Regions from separate parts of the Shewanella sp. MF05960 genome, predicted to be linked through region 2. Evidence: predicted binding sites of a transcription regulator. Region 2 holds the regulator's gene; each other region holds the start of a gene.
What was found. The regulator sigma-54, encoded in region 2, starts transcription at its own class of promoters, with help from an activator protein. The targets are predictions, from matches to a motif close to GTTGGCACGNNNNTNGNNT.
Positions count from the first base shown of each region.

Region 1: a site for sigma-54 is predicted at 1,871-1,889, ahead of ACROAE_RS04230 (nitrate reductase). Genes of this name have one in related genera too.
Region 3: a site for sigma-54 is predicted at 1,655-1,673, ahead of glnA (glutamate--ammonia ligase). Genes of this name have one in related genera too.

Region 1 is NZ_JBOZPS010000003.1:186,155-189,446, forward strand. It holds gene ACROAE_RS04230 (nitrate reductase) at 1-1,830, opposite strand, end outside; gene cctA (tetraheme c-type cytochrome CctA) at 2,292-2,627, opposite strand; gene ACROAE_RS04240 (NAD(P)-dependent oxidoreductase) at 2,998-3,292, opposite strand, start outside.
Region 2 is NZ_JBOZPS010000004.1:195,574-198,865, reverse strand. It holds gene rapZ (RNase adapter RapZ) at 1-315, opposite strand, end outside; gene ptsN (PTS IIA-like nitrogen regulatory protein PtsN) at 312-755, opposite strand; gene hpf (ribosome hibernation promoting factor) at 758-1,045, opposite strand; gene ACROAE_RS05725 (RNA polymerase factor sigma-54) at 1,070-2,554, opposite strand; gene lptB (LPS export ABC transporter ATP-binding protein) at 2,963-3,292, opposite strand, start outside.
Region 3 is NZ_JBOZPS010000006.1:123,745-127,036, reverse strand. It holds gene typA (translational GTPase TypA) at 1-1,292, opposite strand, end outside; gene glnA (glutamate--ammonia ligase) at 1,780-3,189, shown strand.

The sequences.
Region 1 (3,292 bases), on a different contig from region 2:
GCGAGTCATGGTGTGCCATTGATCGCGACTGCGGCCACTGTTAAGTAATACGCTAGCCTTTTTGGCTACATTTGCAGCCACTTGCGTTACTGTCTTCGCGGGGAAAATGAATTGTGCTTTTCCTGTCGGCGTAGCAAATACGCCATCACTAAATACTCGCAGCCCTTGCTGACCAATGTGTTCAGCTGATGCTATTGGCCACTGAGTCGGTCTTAAATCGTCATATTCTTGTTGGCTTAAATCGGTTAACCCGCTTATATCAAATATCTTATTGGGAAATGCCTGTTTAACGTTTGCCGACAACGCGGCAAACTCACGAAACACGCTAGCACTGTTGTCAAACTCAAATCCTTGAAAACCCATTTTTTGCGCCACTTGGCTTATGGCCCACCAATCCGCTTTGCTTTGTCCTTTTGGGGTAATAAAGCCTCGCTGACGGCTTATTGTGCGTTCACTGTTGGTCACTGTTCCGCACTTTTCAGACCAACCTTGAGCGGGTAATAATATGTCTGCAAATTTTGCGGTATCAGAATCAGGGCTTATTTCAGACACCACCACAAAAGGACAATCGGCCAAGGCTTTAGCAATTTTATTACTGTTAGGCAATGACACCACAGGATTGGTGCCCATAATCCAAATGGCTTTTATTTTACCGTCAGCTAAGGCATCAAACATGTCGACAGCGGCTAAACCTTTTTTGTCAGCAACGGTATCGACCTGCCAAAAATCGGCGAGTAGTTCACGTTCCGATTGAGAAAATCCCATATGACAAGCCAGTTGAGTCGCTAAGCCCCCTACTTCGCGACCGCCCATCGCATTAGGTTGACCCGTTAATGAGAAAAAACCGCATCCGGCTTGGCCAATATGCCCTAAGGCTAAATGGCAATTAATAATCGCATTCGTGGTGTCAGTGCCAATAACAGACTGGTTAACGCCTTGGCATGATGCTGTCAGTATGGCTTTATGTTGAATAAACAATTGATAAAATTGTTTCAATGTTGACTCGGTTAACCCCACTTGCTTTGCAAGGCCAAGCAGATCTGTACTCAATTGTTTGGCGTGACTTACCACAACATCAAAACCGTCGGTATGCGCATTAATGTATTCATGATTAACACGTTCATTATCCGCCAAATAGCCTAACAAACCGTGGAACAAGGCTAAATCGGCCCCTGGCGTAATCGCTAAATGAAGGTCAGCTTGTTTTGCTGTCGCGGTTGTAACTGGGTCTATAACCACTAACGTTGTGTTATTGGCTTTTTTTGCTGCCAATATCCGTTGAAATAACACAGGATGAGTCCAAGCGGTATTCGCACCAATTAATACAATGACTTCGGCATGTTCAATATCGTCATAACAACCTGGCACTACATCTTCACCAAATGCGCGCTGCATAGCACTCACAGCAGATGACATGCATAAACGTGAATTAGTATCGACATTTGCCGTTTTTAAATAGCCTTTGGCAAATTTGTTTGCTACATAATAATCTTCGGTGAGTAACTGGCCTGAAAGATAAAGTGCAACAGAATTGGCTTCGTACTGGGCGATAGTTTGCGCAAATTTATCAGCAATTAACGAACTGGCCTGATCCCACGAAATGGGTTTACCTGAGCGTAAAACAGGATAACGCAGCACATTGGGTTGCGCTAAACTGTCAAGTAGTCGCTCACCTTTTGCACACAAGTGACCATAATTTGCAGGATGATGTTTATCACCGATTAAGGTTAAAGAAGACACATCAACGTCAACCCAATCGGCTTGAGTCGAGGACACGCTAACGCCGCACCCGACACCACAATAAGCACAACTTGATTGGATTATTGACATACATTGACCCTTTCACATTAACCATTTCATGATGGTATTACTGCGAAAGCTGTGCCAAAAAATTAACTTACTGATTTAACTTAGAAATAGAAAAATAGACTGGTATTCAACGCTACATTTGCGCAACATAAGTGCAAACGCATGCACTTAAAGCGCGCATCTGTTTGAAAACAAAAGAAATTAAATACCTACAAAGAGGTAGGGATATCCATCCGCATTATTAAGTGACCACTCAGAATGCGCCCAGCGGTTTTTGATTAAGGCGTCGCTATCTCTATTGTGGCTTGATGGTTGCTCCCCCTTCAAATAGCGAGAAAGCAGATAAAACTACTGAGGAATTCATTTCTGGCGAGTCACTTATTAGCGCGCAATGGTATTAGATATATACTTCTCGGTTTTTGAAAGAGGCCAGAAACAAAAATACCGACATTAATGTCGGTATTTTTAATCAGCGGGACAACTTATTTAGCAGTACGGCCATCATCATGACATGTGTCACACTTTGGTTTTTCGCCAACTTTAATTTCATGCGGAGCATGACAATCTGCACACATTAACGCACCATCATGCGCTTTATGGGTATCATCCATCTCTGCAAGTGAACCATGGCAACTTTGACATTGTTCAAATTCATATGCACCATCAGCTGATGGCTCTTCATTAGCATGGCAGTTTTCACAGCCACCCATTTCAACGTGAAACTCTGCGAGGGTTTCATCAGCAGCAAATGATGCAGAAGACATCATCATTACCGCGAAACCTGTCGCAAACAATGCGCTGAGTAGTTTGTTGCTCATTATTCATTCCTCCAATTTAGTGTATGCCCGCATTCTTATTATCTGACACGGGTCTTACACTGAAGCACGACACTTTACTTAAGAATTAACTCACCCCTTTATATCGACCGAAATCAAAATTGAGCGACAATATAAAAGTAGTAAATTAATTCACTTTAAGCAAAATTAATTTAGATTAAGCAATAATAACAGTCTTACTTGTTTGAATATGTGCGCTACATCATGTAACTAGATGGTTTTTAGTGATTAAATTAACTTTCACGCCAGAAAACCCTAATGTAGTAACGCCTTATGTATTGGTTTTTATAAGCAAAAAAAAGCCCCAATCAATGTTGAGGCTAACAATAGTAAACTGAATATATTGTCTAAGTTAATTTCTAGATTTTTCTAACCTAGCCAGTAAACTCGAGGTATCCCAACGGTTACCTTTCATCGCTTGCACTTCTGAATAAAACTGATCGACCAATGCGGTAACCGGTAAATGACTACCATTTCGGCGAGCTTCATCTAATGCAATGCCTAAATCTTTACGCATCCAATCAATCGCAAAACCAAAATCATATTGACCTTGCCACATGGTTTGATAACGATTCTCCATTTGCCAGCTTTGCGCAGCACCTTTACTGATCACTTCAATCACTTTAAGGCCATCTAAACCGGCACTC
Region 2 (3,292 bases):
TAGTGGGTGTAATCTGCGTGTTTCGCTGTAGCGTTTAAGTAAAACTTTGTCGCTAGAGTTTAAGAAAAAACTGGTAATTTCGGTATCAGGTTGCAGTATTTCAAGTTGTTCTTGAAGCACTTTGCCTTGTTCGGCAATATTGCGCACATCAACACTAATCGCTACTAGGTCATTATTGCCTTTTAACTGAGCCAATAAGGTGCCAATTAGCGGCAATGGCAGGTTATCAACACAGTAATAGCCTAGGTCTTCTAGTACTCTTAATGCTACTGATTTACCTGAGCCTGACCGTCCTGATACGATAACAAGTTTCATGCCGTAATTACCTGATAGAGTTCTGTTGAATCGTGGATTTTACGCAGCTGTTTTAGTACTTGTTTGTCGCTGAGTTTTTGGGCCATCGAAGATAAGGTGCTTAAGTGTTGTTGGCACTGATCTGCAGGAACTAATAATGCAAATAAGATATCGACAGGTTGTTTATCGATGGCATCGAACGAAATGGGTTCTTCGCATTTTACAAAGATCGCAATAGGGTGATCGATTGTCGTTAATCGGCCATGAGGTATTGCAATACCATTACCTATACCTGTGCTACCCATTTTTTCTCTTGCGATAAGGCTTTCAAACACCTCTTGCGAAGACAGGGTCGGGTACTGGGCAGCGACTAAATCGCTGATAAGTTCCAGTACCTTTTTCTTACTGCCCGGTGTGGCACAGGTGGTGCATTCCGGCTGCAGGATGGTACAAAGTTCCATCGTTAGTGTTTTGTATACTTCTCTTTGTGTTTAATTACCTGACGATCGAGCTTATCTATCAGGGCGTCTATTGCTGCATACATGTCTGTATGTTCTGACATTGCAAAAATTTCTCCGCCCTTTAGGCTGACTTTAGCTTCTGCTTTTTGTTGTAATTTTTCTACGTTGAGTACAACGTGAACATTATTGATCTGATCGAAGTGCCGTTCAAGCTTTGAAAACTTTTCCTGAACGTATTCACGTAAAGATTCGGTTATTTCAACATGATGCCCTGATAAATTGATCTGCATTACACTTCTCCATTGTTGAGTGATTTATAAACTCTTACGTTGGTTTGAGGGCGGTATCATCATTGCCTCACGGTATTTTGCAATCGTACGACGAGCAACGTTTATGCCCTGTTCGGCCAGTAGTTGAGCCATTTTGCTGTCGCTAAGCGGCTTTTTCTGGTTTTCTGCAGCAACCAACTTTTTAATAAATGCACGGATTGCTGTCGATGAGCACTCTCCGCCATCATCAGTGCTGACATGACTAGAGAAAAAGTATTTTAATTCAAACAACCCTCGTGGGGTGTGCATGTATTTTTGAGTGGTCACGCGCGAAATGGTCGATTCATGCATTTCTACGGCTTCAGCAATGTCATTTAATACCATAGGTTTCATGGCTTCTTCGCCATATTCGAAAAAACCTTGTTGGAATTGCACAATGCAATTGGCTACTTTTAACAAGGTATCGTTACGGCTTTCAATGCTTTTGATAAACCATTTAGCTTCTTGCAAATGACCTCGTATAAACTGAGTATCAGATGGGTTTTTACTGCTGCGAGCCATTGCTGCATATTGCTGATTAACACCGATTTTAGGCATGTTATCTGGATTGAGTTCAACAACCCAACGGCCATTCTTTTTAAATACTGTGACATCAGGGATCACGTATTCGTCATCGACGGCAGTGATCAATAAGCCAGGACGCGGATTAAGAGATTGAATTAAGGTAATGGCATCACGTAACTCATCTTCTTTTAAACGCGTTTTACGCATTAATAATCTAAAGTCACGCCCAGCGATTAAATCCAAATAATCTTTGATGAGCATTCGCGCATTTTCAATGTGCGGAGTTGAGTCTGCATATTGTGACAGTTGAATGAGTAGACATTCACTAAGGTCACGTGCAGCAACACCTACGGGGTCAAAATGTTGAATTCGCTTTAACACCGCTTGAACCTCATCAAGCTCAACATTTTCATCGCCCATAGCTTCTAGTATTTCTTCAGTGCTTTGGGTTAGATAGCCGCGTTCATCTATTGCGTCAATGATGGCTGTTGCGATGGCAAGGTCGGTGTCTGAAAATGGCGTTAAGTTTTTTTGCCACTCTAAATGTTCATATAAGCCTTCGGTGGTTTCCCCTTGAAAAGGCATATCATCGTCACGCATGCTGGCACTACCAGACCCTGACATCGGTGAGGCGGTATAGACTTCATCCCAGGTCGTGTCCATGGGCATGTCGTCCATAGTTTCTTTACTGATGGATTCTGTGGTGTCGATGGTTGAAGTATCTTTTTCGACACTCACATTACTGTTGTCACTGAAGTCTGTGTCTGATTGATCGCGACTTTCTTTTAAGGGATCTTTAGCTTGAGAAAATTCATCTTCTATTTCAAGCAATGGATTTGAGTCCAGCGCCTGTTGGATTTCTTGCTGTAGCTCCAATGAAGATAATTGCAGCAAGCGGATGGCTTGCTGCAATTGAGGGGTCATAGTGAGATGCTGACCCATTTTAAGTTGGAGTGACGCTTTCATTTACCGCTTATCCCTAGATGATTTCCATAAAAATAACAATCTCGAAAAACTGTAATGGGGTGTCACGTACGTCAATGACATTTCACGCAATTTAGGTATCGTTCAATGGAATGAATTAGATAGGCTAAAAGGCGTATACCCAATCAACTTGAAGATACGTGTTTCAGAGCTTCACCGTGTTTTCAATACTAGGCGCGTTAATGCGGTAATGTAGGCACCTTATAAATTAACGCAACAACGTAGTGGGAACACGGTGAAACTCCCAAGGGGCAAGTTTTACACGCGTTCATGCTGTGTTATTGATTTTGGAAAGGGAACGACCATTAACCGCAATCAATGCCTTGCCTAAACGCGTGTAAATTCTTGCTGAAATCGAGTATCTTCAGGTTGTTTGGGTATATAACTTAACTATAGCTTGAATTGTTCACCTAAGTACACAGCTCGAACTTGTTGATTGCTCAAGATCTCTTCAGGTGTTCCTTCGGCAATTAAATTACCTTGGCTTACGATGTAAGCTCTTTCACATACATCGAGTGTTTCGCGAACATTATGGTCAGTGATCAGTACACCTAATCCACGACTTTTTAGCTGCTGGATAATTTTTTTAATGTCGATAACCGAAATCGGATCAACCCCCGCAAAAGGTTCATCAAGCAAAATGAATTTAGGGTTAGCAGCGAGTGCTCGGGCAATTTCGACTCGACGGCGTTCACCGCCAGACAATGACATGCCTTGGCT
Region 3 (3,292 bases), on a different contig from region 2:
AGTTGCATGTCTTTCATTTCAGCTTTACGTGTACCTAATTTTTCAATTACGGTACCTTGATGGTCTTCTTCAACGTCAACTGTTACGGTTTCGTATGGTTCACATAGCTCACCATCGATTGTTTTTAGAATAACTTCTGGACGAGATACGGCTAATTCATAACCTTCACGACGCATGTTTTCAATTAAAATCGATAAGTGTAATTCACCACGGCCTGATACGCGGAAACGATCTGGGCTGTCTGTTTCTTCAACACGTAATGCTACGTTGTGAACTAATTCAGTTTGTAAACGCTCAAGAATGTTACGTGAAGTTACATACTTACCTTCTTTACCCGCGAACGGAGAAGTGTTTACTTGGAATGTCATCGTTAGTGTTGGTTCATCAACCGTTAACGGTGGCATTGCTTCTACTGCATTCACTGCACAAATTGTGTCAGAAATCTTAAGCTCGCCTAAACCTGTAATAGCAACGATGTCGCCCGCGTTAGCGATTTCAACTTCAGTGCGGTCTAGACCCATGTAACCTAATACTTGGCCCATTTTACCGTTACGTTTCTTACCGTCAGCACCAATAATGGTCACTTGTTGGTTAGTCTTAACGCTACCACGAGTAATACGGCCAATACCGATAACACCCACGTATGAGTTATAATCGATTTGAGAAATTTGCATTTGGAATGGCGCTTCTGCATCTGCGTCTGGGAAAGACACTTTCTCAACGATGGTTTGGAATAGCGGCGTCATGTCAGTGCTAGTTTCTTCTGGATCTAAAGTCGCGAAACCATTTAACGCAGAAGCATAAACAATAGGGAAATCTAACTGTTCGTCAGTGGCACCTAAGTTAACGAATAAATCGAATACTTGGTCAATAACCCAATCTGGACGAGCACTTGGACGGTCAATTTTGTTAATAACAACAATTGGCTTAAGGCCTTGAGCGAACGCTTTTTTGGTTACAAAGCGAGTTTGTGGCATTGGGCCATCAACTGCATCAACCAATAGTAATACTGAATCAACCATAGATAGAACACGTTCTACTTCACCACCGAAATCAGCGTGGCCAGGAGTGTCTACGATATTGATGCGGTAGTCGTTCCACTGGATGGCAGTATTCTTTGCCAGAATGGTGATCCCACGTTCTTTTTCAAGATCGTTAGAATCCATAACCCGCTCAGTAGCTTCTCCACGAGATGCAAGGGTTCCTGACTGCGCCAACATTTTATCAACCAGGGTTGTTTTGCCATGGTCAACGTGGGCAATAATGGCGATGTTACGTAAATTCTCTAACACGGATAAACCTCTAAACCAGCAAACAAAAAAAGGGGGCTTTATAGCGACTGAATAATCATAGACACCATAAAAAAGCGTGCCATTCTACTTCAGCACGGCTTTTGTAGATAGGATTATTTTTGAACACATCAATTTTTTCAGCTTGCTCGAGCTCAAAAAACACGTTAAAACCTTTATTTAAGTCATAGTAACAAGCTTGTCATACACAAATGTGACAGTGGCTAAAACTTTATCAATTTGCATATGCACCACAATGGACTTTTGCACCACATTGAAACATAGTGGTGCACAAGATTGGTGCGAAGCGTTTGTTTTGTTGATCTTTGATATTTTCAAAATTAACAAAATCAAAAGGTTAACTAATTGGCATGATTATCGCTTTAATGGCAGTAATCGTAAAAATGAAAATTCGTTTTCCAGATGCACCATCTGGCGAATACCAAGATTATATTAAGGGACAACCCTTTACCCTACCGGAGGCTTAAGAATGTCAGTTGAATCAGTTTTAAAGCAACTTGAAGAGTTAGAAGTTAAGTTTGTTGATTTGCGCTTTACCGACACTAAAGGTAAAGAGCAGCATGTTTCTATTCCATCTCATCAAGTAAATGAAGATTTTTTTGAAGACGGCAAAATGTTTGATGGTTCTTCAATCACAGGTTGGAAAGGCATCAATGAATCAGACATGGTATTAATGCCTGATCCAACAACATTCGTTTTAGACCCATTTACCGAAGAAACAACAGCCCTTATTCGCTGTGATATTTTAGAGCCAGGCACTATGACTGGTTATGACCGTGACCCACGTTCAATTGCTAAAAAAGCAGAAGCATACCTTGTGTCTACTGGTATCGCTGACACCGTATTGATTGGTCCAGAACCAGAATTCTTCTTATTCGACGACGTGCGTTTTGGCACTGATATGTCAGGTTGTTTCGTTAAAATCGACGCAAAAGAAGCGGCTTGGAACTCAGGTACTAGCTATGCAGATGGCAACACAGGTCACCGTCCAATGGTTAAAGGGGGTTACTTCCCAGTCGCGCCTGTCGATTCATCACAAGACTTACGTTCAGCAATGTGTTTAGTGCTTGAAGAAATGGGTCAAGTTGTTGAAGCACATCACCATGAAGTGGCTACAGCGGGTCAAAACGAAATCGCTACACGTTTTAACACTTTGACTAAAAAAGCAGATGAAATCCAAATTCTAAAATACGTTGTTCATAACATGGCTCACGCTTATGGAAAGACAGCGACATTTATGCCAAAACCAATCGTTGGCGACAACGGTAGCGGTATGCACGTGCATCAGTCATTATCAAAAGACGGTGTTAACTTATTCGCGGGTGACAAGTACGCTGGCTTAAGCGAAATGGCCTTGTTCTATATTGGTGGTATTATCAAGCACGCTCGTGCATTGAACGCATTCACCAACCCAAGCACTAACTCTTATAAGCGTTTAGTGCCGCATTTTGAAGCGCCAGTTATGTTAGCTTACTCAGCACGTAACCGTAGTGCATCAATTCGTATTCCAGTGGTACCAAGCCCTAAAGGCCGTCGTATCGAAGCGCGTTTCCCTGATCCACATGCAAACCCATACTTAGGTTTTGCGGCACTATTAATGGCTGGTCTTGACGGTATTCAAAACAAGATCCACCCAGGTGAAGCAATGGATAAAGACTTGTATGACTTACCTGCTGAAGAAGCGGCTGAGATCCCACAAGTAGCAACGTCTTTAGAAAATGCTCTTGAGAATCTACAAGCTGATCATGAGTTCTTAACTAAAGGTGGCGTATTCAGTGAAGACTTCATCCAATCTTATATCGCAATTAAGAAAGGTGAAGCTGAGCGTGTTGCACGTACTACTCACCCATTAGAGTTTGAGATGTATTACAGCCTATAATGAGTCGGTTTTTATAAACGATTCAGTATTGCAAAATACCCAACCCCGATAAGCAATTATCGGGGTTTTTTGTTATACAGTATGTTGCAAATGTAAACAGATG